One region of the Paenibacillus sp. FSL P2-0173 genome, then DNA from elsewhere that is predicted to be linked to it. Evidence: riboswitches for the same ligand, from Rfam matches in the RefSeq annotation. Region 1 holds a riboswitch; each other region holds the start of a gene.

Region 1 (3,709 bases):
TGGCTCGACGGACAACCAGATTTTACTGCTTGGACGTCAGGGCGAGGTGAGTGAAATATCCGAAGTTTCGGAAATTGTGCGCTCAATAAGTGGTATTCACCGAGGAAAATATCATATGTATTTTCCCCAGAATAAATTGAACGCGGTAAAAGACAGGCTTCCTGCCGAAATAAGGAATTATTTTGTCAAGGAATAGACAACTATATAGAAATGTAAGTAAAAAAAGGAGATGTAAACCTTGGATTTATTCGACACTCATACTCACTTGGATGCGCCACAATTTGACGAAGATCGTGAAGAAGTTATAGCACGTGCTGTCGAATCAGGAGTAACACGGATGATCAATATCGGATTTAATCGTGAGACCATTCCATCCACTATGAAATTGGCCGAGACGTATGATTTTATTTATGCGGCAGTTGGATGGCATCCGCAGGATGCTATTACAATGCAGGAGGGCGATCTAGAATGGATTGCATCGTTATGCAGTCATAAAAAGGTTGTAGCCATCGGAGAGATCGGTCTGGATTATTATTGGGATACATCACCGAAGGATGTGCAGCATCGGGTGTTTCGAAATCAAATTGGTCTGGCTCGTGAGCTCAAAATGCCCATTGTTATCCATAACCGGGATGCACATGAAGATATTGTTAAGATTTTGCGCGAGGAAAAAGCGAGTGAGATTGGCGGAGTCATGCACTCCTTTTCGGGTAGCTGGGAAACTGCCAAAATGGTGCTGGATATGGGATTTCACCTTTCCTTCGGTGGTCCAATAACGTTCAAAAATGCCAAGCAGCCAAAAGAGGTGCTCGCACAGGTGCCGCTGGACCGTCTGCTCATTGAAACTGATGCTCCCTATCTGACGCCTCATCCGTTTCGTGGGAAGCGAAATGAGTCTGCACATGTGAGACTGGTAGCAGAGGCTGCAGCCCAAATCAAAGGGATTACAGTGGAGGAATTAGTGTCAATAACGACCCAAAATGCCCTGGAACGATTTGACATTCAATGAAAAAGTGAAGAAATCGATCAAAATAAAGAGATAGACGAAGCTAATCATGAATTTGTTGCAGGAAACTCGAGAATATTACAATATTTTAACCGAATATTTTAAAAAATGTACTTGAAACCTGCTTTACAACATGCATAGAAACAGGATATCATCTTTTCAGTGAATTGTTGTTTGAATGTAAACATCAACAAGTCATTTCATGAACCAGTCTCGCTGAGTCCCTTTTACAGGGAACGGGGGAACCGATATGGCTTACAGTACGTCCGGCGTATGTGCAAGAAGGGAACGTCTCTTCCGCCAGCCGGCTCGACCTAAATTCTTTTCCTGGATGGGATTGAACAGGTGGAGGAGCCGTATTTCGATTTCTTTCTGGGTCTTCGGGGTGAATGTGAAGGCGACCGCCATGAGCGGTTGACCCAAGCTAGGGCGACTCTCTACGTCCGAACCCGACAGCTAACCCCGTAAGCGTAACAAGAGAGAAGCCATCTCGTGCATGAGTTTTCCCGCATATTCACACATGCCGGAAGCCACGAAAGAGCTCTCTAGTCTCTTTCTCTGGCTTTTTTTGTTGTGAATAAAAGAAAATCTGTCATCATACTGTGGTTAAACAGGGGAGGACAGCATGCCGCGAAGACGGGTACATGGTGCAGGACAGTCGCAGTTTGGGCTTGTCTTGTAGAAAATCTGTTATAGTCACGTCAAATCTCAACTATGTCTTACTCCAGACGGCGGGCTATGTAAGGAGGACGGAGGAAATGGGCATTTTCCAAAAAAAGGATACCCATGAGTCACGCTCATCCAGCATGTCTTACGTATTGCGTTGGAAGCAAGAGAATGTGCGCCAGGCTGCTTTGGTTGCTATATTTCTAATCGCGCTAACGATTATGATTTCAATTCTGATGTACACGCAATCTAAAAAACAAGTCTTTTTTGTCATCGATGGCAAGGCGTCTGCGGTAGAAACCCGGGAATCCAAGCTTCAAGATTTGCTGAGCGAGCATTCCATTTCACTTCAGCCGCATGATACAGTTTCCATGCCGCTAAATGGAGCAATACAGGATGGCGATCGCGTAGTCATTAAACGTGCCAATCAAGTCAAAGTATCTTCAGGCAATGAGACGAAAAAGCTGTACACAACAGAAAATACAGTAGAAGGTGCCATTCGTACCTCGGGCTATAAATTATCATCAACGGATAAAGTTTATCCTGCGTTGGATGCCTCTGTTTCGTCTAACATGGACATAAAAATCGTCCGTGTGAAGAAACAGCAGGTCGAACAGAAAAAACAGGTGCCTTATCAGGTCATCAAAACGGCCGATCCGAGTCTTTATAAAGGCGATAATCGGGTCATTCAAAGCGGCAAATCGGGTGTGGTCGTCCAGCACGTTCAAAAGGTATATCATGATGGAAAGTTGGTATCCAAACAGCTGGTTAACAAGGAAGTTGCACAGAACCGTGTGGATAAAGTCATTGCAGTAGGAACGAAGAAAAAACCGGTCGTTCTGGCTGCTTCCGTCGGTCCCAATGATGCCGTTAAGGCAACAACGGTTAGTTCGGGCAGTGCTGTCCGTAAAGCAGGCGTCAATTTTAAATATAGCAAAGTTTTACAAAATGTCTCCATGACGGCGTATTCCTCACAGGAGCCAGGTATCGGTACACGTACTGCATCCGGCGCACGTGTCACGGAAGGACGCACCATCGCGGTCGATCCGAGTGTAATTCCAATCGGCTGGTGGGTGTATATCGAAGGGGTGGGCTTCCGCCGTGCGGAGGATACCGGTGGCGCGATTAAAGGCCACAAAATCGATGTGTATTATGAGAGTTTGAGCCGAGCCAACCAATTTGGTCGTAAGCACGGTAAAACCGTTTATGTTATCGGACCGGTAAAGCCTGAAATCAACTAAAACAGGTTGTGTATGTTGAGGGCAATGCGATAGTATTAACAACATAGTTATGCCATGCTAAGAAGAGGATATCCTCTTCTTATTTTGTTTTCAAAAGCAGGGAAAGATAAATATAGCTTGCTGTGTAGCAGTGGAGGGAAACGCAAATGATCAAGGAAGTGATCGTGGTAGAGGGCCGGGATGATACGGTGGCCATTCGCCGCGCTGTTGAAGCGGATACGATAGAAACTGGCGGCTCAGCCATTAATAAAATGACGCTGCGTAAAATTGCATTGGCGCAGGAGCGGCGGGGGGTCATCATTTTAACCGATCCCGATCATGCAGGGGAGCGCATCCGTAAGATTATCGCTTCCAAGGTACCCGGCTGCAAGCAGGCCTTTATACCCGAGGCAGAAGCGACGCGTAAAGGAGATATTGGCGTGGAGAATGCCTCACCAGAAGCGATCAGACACGCTCTTGCACGGGTCCATACGACAGTGGAAGGCGCCGACCCGCTGATTGAGTGGGCGGACCTGATTGATGCTGGACTCATCACCCACCCCAATGCTGCTGCACGCCGTATGGCCTTAGGGAATGTGCTGGGTATTGGTTATTGTAACGGAAAGCAGCTACATAAACGGCTCTCTGTATTTCAGATCAGCCGCGAGGAATTTGCCGGGGCGCTGGCACAAATTGAAAGTGAAGGATTGTGATATCCGTATGACAGGGATTCAAGATATAGCAACACCGCGGCGTACGAAGGACATTATTCAACGGCACGGTTTTTCGTTCAAAAAGAGTTTGGGACAAAATTTCC
Region 2 (3,709 bases), on a different contig from region 1:
CCAGTGCCTCCTACTGCCCGGCTCACATAATGGACATGATGCCAATCCGTTGGATTTCCGTCCTTGGCCTCCACGCTGTATTGGCACATCGGGGGCATGACAATCCGATTTTTTAAAGAAAGCCCCTTTAATTGATAAGGAGTAAACAAGTCGGTCACTTTTATCCATCCTTCCTTCAATTCCATGTCTGTATAATTATGAATTGCATCCCCATTATACACCAGCTGTCACGGTATACCGAATTCGTTGTAAGGCTAAAACTTGCGAAAATGCTCCTGTTTTCGGTCATGTTTAAGAGAATATGTACGTTTAGCTCCATCATCTTCATTGATAATCGTTTCATCGTGGACTTCTTTCCAGTCGTTTATGAGCCGAACTTGGTAACCAGCATATTTTTAATAGGACAGGTACATAATAGTCGAGAGCACCACTAGGTATCACTGCACGGAAAGGGGGGATACATATGCCGTACAGGGGAGTGTTGCCAGGCTTGGCACTGTTACTAGCATTTTCAAGTTTACCCGTTCACGCGGATGCGCCTCCCAACATCGGAACGCCCCATCCCAAGGAAGCAGCTGTTGCTTCTTCTGTACAACAGAGCACAGATCGAGCAACTCCTACATTAGCAATGCTGCGAAAAAAACATGCGGACATTTTTAAAATGTGCGGCCCACACACCCGCCAAATTGCCCTAACCTTTGATGATGTGCCCGATTCTAGGTATACGCCGCAGGTTTTGGACGTATTACACGCCAACGGCATCAAAGCTACATTTTTCATCGTCGGTCACCGTGCGGAAAAGCATCCTGGGATCATACGCCGTATTATCCGTGAAGGCCATGCTATAGGAAACCATTCCTATACTCATCCGGATTTTAGGAAGGCCACACCAGAACGCTTTCGCAACCAGATTACAAAAACAGAACGTATTTTACAAGCCAGCGCAGGTTTTCGCCCCAAGTTGATTCGTCCACCCTACGGTGAAATCACGGAGCCTCAAATCCAGTGGGCACGTCGTCATGGCTACATGATTGTCAATTGGAATGTAGACTCTCTCGACTGGAAGGGACTAAGTAAAACACAAATTCAGCGCAATGTGATCCCAGCTACTGGGCCTGGCTCTATTATTTTAATGCACGCAGGTGGAGGTCAAAGTTCCAACTTGCAAGGCACTGTTCAAGCTCTGCCGGGTCTAATTCACTCTCTAAAAGCTAAGGGCTACAAATTTGTCACAGTCCCCCGGCTACTCCACACATCGGAACAGAAATAACCATATGTTTATGATTGAGCTACAAGCTAAAGCAACGTAAAAAGGCTGTCTTACCAGCAGAAGTTTTCTGCTCGTCAAGACAGCCTTTTTTATGGATAGGACCTGATAAGAGTCTGACCTAGTTATATGCGGTAGGATACAGGCATTAAGTTTACATAATATATATTATGTTTAATTAAACCATATATACGTATAATGCTATTTATCAATAACGTACAGCTTCACATTTTGAAATCCAAAGTCGTTCACAAATGATTTGTTGCCAGGAATAAAGATATCAATCCGTTTTCCTGTAATGGCGCTGCCCTGATCGCGAGCGACAGCTACAAAAGAATGATCCGGCAAACCTGGGTGGGAATAGCCTGTAACCAGCACTTTCGTGCCCATCGGAATGACGTTCGGGTCTACCGCAATTGTACCTAGTTTAAGCGGATTGCCGTAGTAGTCCACTGCTCCCCATTTACCATTCTCATCGGCTGCGGCAGAATACGCAGTAGCCTTAACGTCAACTATTTTGCTATAGTTAAATGTTTTGCCCCACGCTTCAATCGTTGGCCCCTCATTCGCTGGTGCTTTCTCCGTAAGAAGCTGCGGCTTCGAATCCGAAGCTGCATTCACACTTTTTTCACCAGGTACCTTAATTTGCAGACCTGCATATATATTGTTAGAGGCAATGTTTGGGTTCGCCTTCGTCAGCTCGTCCACTGATACTCCATAACGTTGAGCAAGCAAAAAGAAGGTATCGCCATCTTTGGCAGTATGAAGCGAAGCAGCATCCGCTACTCCAGCTGTCTGTGCCAGCCCTGCAATGGCTGCGGCAAGCACCGCAAATTTCATGGTTTTTCCAATATGTTTTAGATGTTTCAAAGATATGTACCTCCTCTGTTATGCCTGCGAAGTTAGCTGTCGGATTCGGACTCAGGAGAAGCCCTATGCTTGTGCAATTCACCCCTAGGCATATTCCATATCGTCTTATGACGTTTCGGAAAGACTGCCGTTGTTACGTCCCCCGCACTTCCCATAGTTTGGGCCCAGCATTCAGCGTTTGTCATAACCGCATGCTGTCCCGGTAAGTTTTGGCTTACTGCATAATATCACAATTTTGTAACCTTATCCGCATGAAAATGTTGGGAACCTTGAACATCATACTATAATCGTTACAATTTTGTCACCAAGAAATCGATATTTGTTACGAAAATATGGTGAAATGGTGACAAAAAAAGAAAAAGCCCTCCGTCAAACGGAGGGCTTTTTTATAGCTCATATCAGCACTTTCTTACAATACTTTGGCAAGAAAATCACGGGTGCGATCATGGCTTGGAGTACCAAATACCTGCTCTGGTGTACCTTGTTCCACAATTTGACCGTTATCCATAAAGATGATTCGATCGCCTACCTCGCGGGCAAAGCCCATTTCATGCGTCACGATTACCATGGTCATGCCGCCTTCGGCGAGCTTCTTCATTACATCCAGAACCTCTCCAACCATTTCAGGGTCCAATGCAGAAGTCGGCTCATCGAACAGCATTACGTGCGGCTGCATGGCCAAAGCACGCGCAATCGCAATACGTTGCTTCTGACCACCGGATAGCTGGTTCGGATAGGTATTCTTCTTATCCTCAAGCCCTACGGTACGCAGGAGTTCTAGCGCAATTTTTTCCGCTTCCTTCCCTGACTGTCTTCTAACCTGCGTTGGTGCAAGCGTCAGGTTCTGCAACACTGTTTTATGCGGGAACAGATTAAAATGCTGGAACACCATCCCCATCTTCTCCCGGGTTACATTAATATTATGACCACGAGCTGTAATCGGCTCGCCCTCAAACAAAATCTCCCCGTCCGTAGGCTGTTCTAGCAGATTCATGCAACGTAAAAACGTACTCTTCCCCGAACCGCTGGGACCGATGATGACGACGACTTCACCTTTGGCGATATCTATATCAATGCCTTTTAAAATCTCATTCTTGCCGAACGATTTACGCAGTTGTTTAACGGTGATCACTGGCTCTCAACTTCCTTTCCCATAAACCCAGCAGCTTAGACAAGCTGAATGTCATTACAAAATAAATAGCGGCTGCGATTACGAACGGACTTAATCCTTCGTAGGTAATGTTCTTAATGACCTGGGCCTGATACATAATATCCACCATCCCAATGGTCGAAATAATGGATGATTCTTTAATGATCGTAATAAACTCATTACCGATAGCAGGCAAAATAGATTTAAATGCTTGCGGCAAAATGACATGACGCATAGCTTTGCCTCGTCCCATACCCAATGAACGGGCAGCCTCCATCTGTCCACGGTCTACTGCCTGGATACCTGCACGGAAAATTTCAGCCAGATATGCCGAGCTATTCAGAGACAATGTGATTATACCAGACTGGAGTGGAGTAAAATTGACACCAAGCGTCAAAGCAACCCCGTAGTGAATAATCATG
Region 3 (3,709 bases), 100 kb from region 1:
GCCGAATTGGACGAAAAGCAACAAACCCGTTGGAATGTAAGTGTAACCAAGCTGTTAGAAACACTGCTTGGAAGTCTGTCATGGTGAGGTGTCTATAGATGCGGACTGTTATAAAAGAGGGCTGGGCGCTGGTGCGCATACGATTCTATATCGTTATCATTTTATTTCTGTATCGACTACTGTGGGGGGTGTTTCTCTATCGGCTGGTGCAGTCTGCCGTTATCCCGCTACTGCTCCGTTATCCTGATCAGGGTCAAAACGAGCTGGGACAGACCTTGTTTTGGATGGAGAGCCAGATTGCTCTGATGGACAGCCGGGAAGTACATGTTTATTTGTGGATACTACTAGGGGCGACTGTACTACGCATACTGATCACTCCCTTCATTAGAGCCGGAATATATCAAAGCCTGCATACCGATGCTACTGAACCGCAAAGCCTGTCCTTTTTCAAGGGTATGAAACGCCATGGCATGTCGTCGCTGTTGTATTACACCATCGAGTTGGGACTGCTGCTGCTTCCCGCCTTTTGGGTAGTACCGAGACTCTACCCTATTGTAGCAGGAGCACTTCAATCTCCCTCTTACCTGCTTCATTTGTTGCCCTATGCCATGGGGTGGATGGCATACGGATGGTTCATTCGGCAGTGCATCCTGTATATGCAACTGGGGACTGTCGGTGGTCACGCCATACTATCGTCCCTGCTCGCCTTCTTTCGCCAGCTCCTCCCAGCTGTCGGTATATCTCTTTTGCTCGGTGCTTGTGTGCTGCTGGTCTTCGGTCTATTTGGCACCGTGGCGATGATTTGGACTGGTATGCTGGCGCTCATTCTCCAGCAATCGTATCATTTTGTTACTAGTCTGGTCAGGCTGTGGCATATCAGTTCGCAGTACAGACTATGGCATACCGATATCTCCAGTAGAAGTTAAGCCCTGCCTTTATGTTTTTTACTTCATTTCCGTCTGTCGAAAAATCTTGATTCATATCCGCGCAAACGACACATAACTGAATACTGTTAACAACATCTGTTCCTTGGACATTAGGAGCAGATTTTTTTTGTAACTTTTTGCAATGAAACATTTGCCAAAGCCAGCCGTCTTTGTTACAATAATCGCAGTGAACTGATAGTAACAACTTTGTAATCTTTATTGTAACCTTTATCTCAAAAATAACGTTATTGTGAATACTGCTCTCCAAGGTGCACATCTTAAGTTAAGCCTAATTCCTGGCACCTAGGAAGCGGGGGAACCAGTTTGGGTGAATTGATCTCGCAACAGAGTGGTCATAGGGGAACCTTCTACCGAATCCTTAAGCTAACCTCGCAGGCATTGGAAGGGGTATATTTTTTTTGAAGAAGAAGCTAACGATCGCAGCTATGGGTCTTGCCATTGCCTTTACATCTTTTACATTCGGTGGCGGCAGTGCATATGCAGACTCTAAGATGGACCAGGTCATTCAAGATGCCAAAGGAACGAGCTACAGAAGCGGAGGCACTACACTCGAGGGATTCGATTGCTCCGGCTTCACAATGTATGTATTCAACAAACTGGGAATTAAACTTCCGCATCAATCCGGATCACAATTCAAAATGGGATCTTCTGTATCCCGCGACGAAATGAGACCTGGAGACCTGGTGTTCTTCAACACCACAGGAAGAGGCATTTCCCATGTAGGTATCTTCGTAGGTGAAGGGAAATTTGCCCACTCCTCGACTTCACGTGGTGTAGTAGTTAGCTCACTGAACGAAAATTATTACGCTAACCGCTATGTCGGTGCAAAAAGAATTATGAGCACAGACGCTTACCATTCTGTAGCTTCAGAAATTCCTGATGACGACAACGTAGAATAACTAACGCACAGCAAGCTAACCCTAGCCGCAATTTGATTCTGGCCGGAATCGAATTGCGGTTTTTTATGTCCACAACATCAGCAATTATTATCATTACTGACGAACTGAAGCCTCAAAAGGTTTCAATTTTAGCGAACATCGTCGGTTTTACCGTCAGCGCTGGGGGAGCATATGAGCAGTAAATCCTTCTTATTGAATGTATACCCGACTTGAGTATGAAATAAACACGCTTGCCATTCCCCTGCAACTTGTCTACAATCTGTTGTTAATGATTGAAGTACCTGTAAAAGGAGGATGGAACACATGCCGGCCTCAATATCCAACTATCGGATCGTACCGATGGACGAGCATCAAGCGGCTGCAATCTGTGAGTGGCGCTATGATCCACCTTATAATATATACGGTTGGCTCCCCTGGGAACAAATGAAGGCGCTTGAAGTCGAATTTGGAAGTCCCACGCTTCGCCAAGAGCAATATGTTGCCGTACTGGATGAAGAGAATAAGCTGACGGGATTTGCTCAATATTTTCCTATGATCGGTGTGACCCGGCTAGGTCTTGGAATGCATCCTGAAAGATGCGGACATGGCAAAGGCGCTGATTTTGTCCGTGCCATTGCAGAGGAAGCACAACGACGCAACCCGAAGAATGAAATTGATCTAGAGGTACTCACTTGGAATGGGCGCGCTATCCGGGCTTACAAGGCGGCTGGATTTGAGCTTACAGATACCTATGAACGCCAGACTCCCGATGGCAAAAAACCGTTTTTTTGTATGGTATATCGTCCCGAACACCAAACCCAGGTTCTATGATAAAAGCGCCTTCGGCATACAACCGCGATGTTGTATAGCGAAGGCGCTTTTATCATCATACGACAGATCATTACAAGCTCAATGACTGCTGCGCATTTTTTCAAAAGCTTCATTATATTGTTGGGCTTCCTTAATATCCACGGCCATAATACCGCCGTCGTCCCAAGAGGTCAAACGCAGAGTCACGGTCTTGTAATCAATCGTAATAAATGGATGATGATTGAATGCTTCAGATATAGCGGCAACTTCATCCACGAATGCAATCCCTTTCATAAAACTGGAAAAATTATATTTCCGAACGATCCAACGTCCTTCCTCCAGTTCCCAGCCCTCCAGTTTCTCCAGATGTGCTTCAATCTCTTCTTGTGTAAAAGGCATGTTACGAACTCCTCCCCGTTTATACGGAAGCCTTTCGACCGCTTAAATACGGCCAAAACTACGATATATTGGTGTACATATTACCACGGCCCCGTTGATAAATCCATAAGACGGACCTCAAATCAATGGGACTGACGTCAGCTCCTCGTCTCCAATGAGTACATAGATACGATGCTGCTCCGGCTCATAGATCACAACGCCACTGCCTACAGTGATTATGGGCTCTGTACCCAGTGCATAAAATAAGTCTTCTGCCAAAGCTTCATTGACTTCCTGGCGTCCCGCCGGGTCCAGCCTGTCCCAATCTTCTGCTTCCATCTCGAAAAATTCGTAGCTGTCTGGGATGCGTCCCACAGCCTCTGTCAAATCGTTCAAAATTTGTTCATACTCACGCCCATGCTTTACTCCCATGCCATTTCCTCCAATGGTTCCGCCATTCAATACATAATCACCTTATTATACCGGAAATTCGCACTTAACAAAAAAGAGAGTTTTGTCGATAAATACTATAATCCGTCTTGTAATGACGCGCTTGGGGCAAGGACGACCCCGGCGGCATGAAAGGATTCAAAATCTATTCTCATGGATGAGGTGTATCATGCAAATTTCAACCATTATCGGACTTGTGCTCGGGATTATGTCACTGGTCGTCGGGATGATCTTAAAAGGCGCTCC
Region 4 (3,709 bases), on a different contig from region 1:
CCGCCAACTGTCATTCTGCTGGATGGCGACATACAGACTTTTGATAGCCATGCCGTCAACGGTTGTAAATTGAGGATACAAATCATCCAGCATGTAATGTTCCAGGTCTTGTAGACTGTTCAAATGTCCGTTACGGGATAGTTTCTCCAGTCCGTTGAAACGGGTGAAGCCACCAACAGGTAGGGAAGGGTCCAACAATAATGCATAGTTCAGCAAGCGGTTGCCTTTATGCAGGGTGGTTCGCCTCCTCGAAGTGAATCCTTATGTTACGTTATTTCACTCTTTACTTGGGGGGACGAAAGATATTCGAAATATATGTAATATATATTTACATTTAAGTAGCTTTTGTGTCAAATTAAATATTCTTATCGCTCATATATGTTAGTTAAAATAACATATAAAATAATTATTATATTTTTGTTTACAAATAGTTGATGAGAGAGTATAATAAATCTGTTGCCTCATTACATTATGATTTGCGGTCGTGGTGGAATGGCAGACACGCTATCTTGAGGGGGTAGTGGGCGTACGCCCGTGGAGGTTCGAGTCCTCTCGACCGCATTATATGCAAGACTCAGTTAAAAAAGCATCCTGACACGGTTTACGTGAAGGGATGCTTTTTTTGTTAAGCATTTTTCGTTATATCCTTTTGCCACAGAACAACGGTAGACAACCGGTCGTTTATTAACTGTGATAAAGAAGGATGTCAGTTTTGCTGCAAAAGCTTCTCTATATCTCCCGCCAGCTTATCTGGAGTGGTTTGCGGTGCATAGCGCTTAAATACGTTACCTTCTCGTGTAATTAAGAATTTAGTAAAATTCCATTTGATCGCTTTGGACCCTAATACCCCCGGAGCAGTTTGGGTCAGGTAACGAAATAAGGGGTGCGCTTGATCGCCATTGACATCTGTCTTGGCGAACATCGGAAAGGTAACACCATAATTGATCTGGCAAAACTCGGAAATCTCCTCGCTGGAACCTGGCTCTTGTTTGGCAAATTGGTTGCTGGGAAATCCCAAAATTTCGAGCCCCTGTTCATGGTACTGGTCATATAGCTCTTGTAGCGCTTTGTATTGGGGGGTTAACCCACATTTGCTGGCAGTGTTCACGATAAGCAGAACGTTCCCTTCATATGTGGATAACGGAATTTGTTTCCCTTGCAGGGTGTGCGCATCATATTCATAAACGGTCATAGTATCTCTCCTTATTCAATATTCAGCAATTAAATTGTAAGCAATTAAAATCGAGGTTGCAAGTTTTGAAAAGCTGTATCAAGCCTTTAGCCGCTGTAAAATCGTATTTTGTTCAAAACAGTAAATCGCACCGCAAATGGAGCGAATTAAGGTGTTTCTTCTTATAAAAGCGGGTTCAATCGGTGTTTAGCTGGTACATATAGCGTATTTTCTTCTCTTTTTACAAAAAAAGGCCAAAAACGCCCTACCCTACGCCAATATTGACATGCTTGTCATTTTCGAAAAGGGATGAAAAACAGAGATTGAAGGAGCTGTGAGAAGCATAGTTGCATTGTAAGCGCTATTATTAATATCCTAGGCTCTAAAGGCCGATTTATAACCCCGCAGTTGAGCTTTACAGTCTTCCATGCGCGGGTGTATGATTCAAGACGTAATTTCAAATTAACTTGAATGAAGCAACAACGAAATGTCTATAGCGCTGAATTTTGCAGTTGCAAAAGCGGGGGAACCAATCGAGATTGTACGGCTTCGGAAGCCGTGTGTCTCATGGGGTGAATTTTCAGGTCAAGTGCCAGAAATAGGGCGACTCTCACGTCCGAATCCGACAGCTAACCTCGTAAGCGTACAGGGAGAGGCAACAAACCGCCGTGTGCAGCCATGGTTTATTTTATCATGGATATGTAAGAAGCCGGAGGAAAGCCTTTTTCCTTCGGCTTCTTTTTGTTGTCTTTTTATACCGGGAGAGGAGCTACTGATGGAAGGTCGGTTAATTATTGTCACTGCACCGAATGAAGCGGGCAGAAGTTTTGTGAAATTGCTTATTTTCAAAAAATTGGCGTTTGCAGTTCTCACGAATAGCGCCCAGGAGGAACGACAGCTCAAAAAAATGGGTGTGGAGCACATTGTCCGCATCAATACCATGCAAGCAGGAAAATGGAATTTTCCAAAAAAAGAAATTGGTAGTGTGTATTTGTTCGAGAACAGCTTGAATCTGACGTGCCGTTTCCTGCAAATATGTCGGCCGCTAACATCGGAATCGATCTATGTTATTACGCACGGCTGTAATCCACAAGGAATTTATCGGGGATTGGGAGCGGATCATGTGATCTACACATTGAACGGAGAGGTGGGTTTTCTGCTGAACGGATAAGCACTTATAACATAGTTGTTTTATGATTTTATGATCAAATAAGAATGGCGATCTGAGGACCGATACGGAGGGTATAAACATGATGGATATATACATGCTGCTCGTCATGGCTGTGAGTTATGGAGTGATACTGCTGTTTGTACGCTGGTGTGATGCGCAGACCTCTAAAGGAGGACGAAGAGGATGATCGTTATACTTGGACTTACGGCTATTGTGTTTATGTATTTAATCTACGCACTCCTGAACCCTGAAAAGTTCTAATCAGCTATAGGGGATAGAGCGGGCGGGAACAACAGATCTGAATATTAAGCATCATAGGTAGCAGGTTTTCGCAAACGTGTGCACACGTTTGGTGCTCTGGAAGCAGGTCTGTTGTTCCAAACGCAGGAGCATTTTGAAGGAGGAATAAAGGATGGAGCTGCTTCAAATTGGAATTGTGATCGTCATATTGCTGCTCTTGGTAAAGCCAGTGGGCACCTATATGTATCATGTATTCTCGAATGAACCCAATCGGACGGATCGGATTTTTGGCGGAACAGAAAAGCTGATTTATAAGATAGTAGGATTGAAGAAGCTGGAGAGCATGCGTTGGACTACGTATGTTATGAGTTTCATTGCAACGAATGTCGTGCTTGTGGCGATCAGCTACTTGCTGTTGCGTTTACAGGGAATGCTTCCCGGTAATCCGGCTGGAAACAGTAATATGGAAGCATCACTAGCTTTTAATACGGTAATCAGCTTTATGACGAATACGAATCTCCAACATTATAGCGGAGAAAGCGGGCTTACGTATCTGACACAGATGGCGTTCGTCACGATGATGATGTTCACTTCGGCTGCTTCCGGTTTTGCGGTTGCTGCGGCTTTTATGAGAGGATTGACGCGGCGCGGTGAAGGGATGGGCAATTTCTTTCAAGATTTTATTAAAGCCATTATAAGGATTTTCCTGCCGCTGGCCTTTGTGCTTACGCTGGTGCTGGTTGGATTGAAGGTACCACAGACGCTACAGCCTACGGCGGATCTTACGACGCTGAGCGGAACACAGCAGCAGATTTCTATGGGGCCCATTGCTTCTCTGGAGTCCATCAAGCATTTGGGGACGAATGGAGGCGGTTATGCGGGAGCTAACTCTGCGCATCCTTTTGAAAATCCAAGTCCTTGGACGAACGTGCTGGAAATTTTGGCAATGTGGATAATGCCGGCTTCGTTGCCGTATACCTTTGGATTGTTTGCCCGTAATCGTAAGCAGGGCTGGATTATTTTTAGCTCCATGATGGTATTGTTTCTTATTTTTCTATCTATTACGTACGTGTCTGAAAAGACAGGTAACCCGTTAATCCAGACACTGGGTGTGGATGCTTCTCAAG

Evidence for each region. Region 1 has a riboswitch for cyclic di-AMP ahead of MKX30_RS26675 (3D domain-containing protein). Riboswitches for the same ligand answer to the same signal wherever they lie in the genome.
Region 2: linked by a shared signal. The riboswitch ahead of MKX30_RS02020 (3D domain-containing protein) and the one ahead of MKX30_RS26675 (3D domain-containing protein) in region 1 are both predicted to bind cyclic di-AMP.
Region 3: linked by a shared signal. The riboswitch ahead of MKX30_RS26275 (C40 family peptidase) and the one ahead of MKX30_RS26675 (3D domain-containing protein) in region 1 are both predicted to bind cyclic di-AMP.
Region 4: linked by a shared signal. The riboswitch ahead of MKX30_RS14800 (hypothetical protein) and the one ahead of MKX30_RS26675 (3D domain-containing protein) in region 1 are both predicted to bind cyclic di-AMP.

The regions. Positions count from the first base shown of each region.
Region 1 covers NZ_JBBOYK010000008.1:150,443-154,151, reverse strand. Annotated here, with positions in the region: gene MKX30_RS26685 (HD domain-containing protein) at 1-196, shown strand, start outside; gene MKX30_RS26680 (TatD family hydrolase) at 239-1,009, shown strand; cyclic di-AMP (ydaO/yuaA leader) riboswitch at 1,211-1,493, shown strand; gene MKX30_RS26675 (3D domain-containing protein) at 1,765-2,913, shown strand; gene rnmV (ribonuclease M5) at 3,060-3,605, shown strand; gene rsmA (16S rRNA (adenine(1518)-N(6)/adenine(1519)-N(6))-dimethyltransferase RsmA) at 3,613-3,709, shown strand, end outside.
Region 2 covers NZ_JBBOYK010000001.1:501,606-505,314, forward strand. Annotated here, with positions in the region: gene MKX30_RS02010 (NADH:flavin oxidoreductase/NADH oxidase) at 1-158, opposite strand, end outside; gene MKX30_RS02015 (polysaccharide deacetylase family protein) at 464-1,270, shown strand; gene MKX30_RS02020 (3D domain-containing protein) at 1,469-2,137, opposite strand; cyclic di-AMP (ydaO/yuaA leader) riboswitch at 2,144-2,312, opposite strand; gene MKX30_RS02025 (amino acid ABC transporter ATP-binding protein) at 2,547-3,269, opposite strand; gene MKX30_RS02030 (ABC transporter substrate-binding protein/permease) at 3,256-3,709, opposite strand, start outside.
Region 3 covers NZ_JBBOYK010000008.1:45,706-49,414, forward strand. Annotated here, with positions in the region: gene MKX30_RS26265 (M1 family metallopeptidase) at 1-87, shown strand, start outside; gene MKX30_RS26270 (hypothetical protein) at 99-926, shown strand; cyclic di-AMP (ydaO/yuaA leader) riboswitch at 1,203-1,340, shown strand; gene MKX30_RS26275 (C40 family peptidase) at 1,346-1,846, shown strand; gene MKX30_RS26280 (GNAT family N-acetyltransferase) at 2,150-2,656, shown strand; gene MKX30_RS26285 (4a-hydroxytetrahydrobiopterin dehydratase) at 2,735-3,034, opposite strand; gene MKX30_RS26290 (hypothetical protein) at 3,152-3,445, opposite strand; gene motA (flagellar motor stator protein MotA) at 3,633-3,709, shown strand, end outside.
Region 4 covers NZ_JBBOYK010000002.1:974,004-977,712, reverse strand. Annotated here, with positions in the region: gene MKX30_RS14815 (urease accessory protein UreF) at 1-216, opposite strand, end outside; tRNA gene MKX30_RS14810 (tRNA-Leu) at 479-561, shown strand; gene MKX30_RS14805 (glutathione peroxidase) at 707-1,192, opposite strand; cyclic di-AMP (ydaO/yuaA leader) riboswitch at 1,659-1,831, shown strand; gene MKX30_RS14800 (hypothetical protein) at 1,947-2,342, shown strand; gene MKX30_RS27405 (potassium-transporting ATPase subunit F) at 2,526-2,603, shown strand; gene kdpA (potassium-transporting ATPase subunit KdpA) at 2,755-3,709, shown strand, end outside.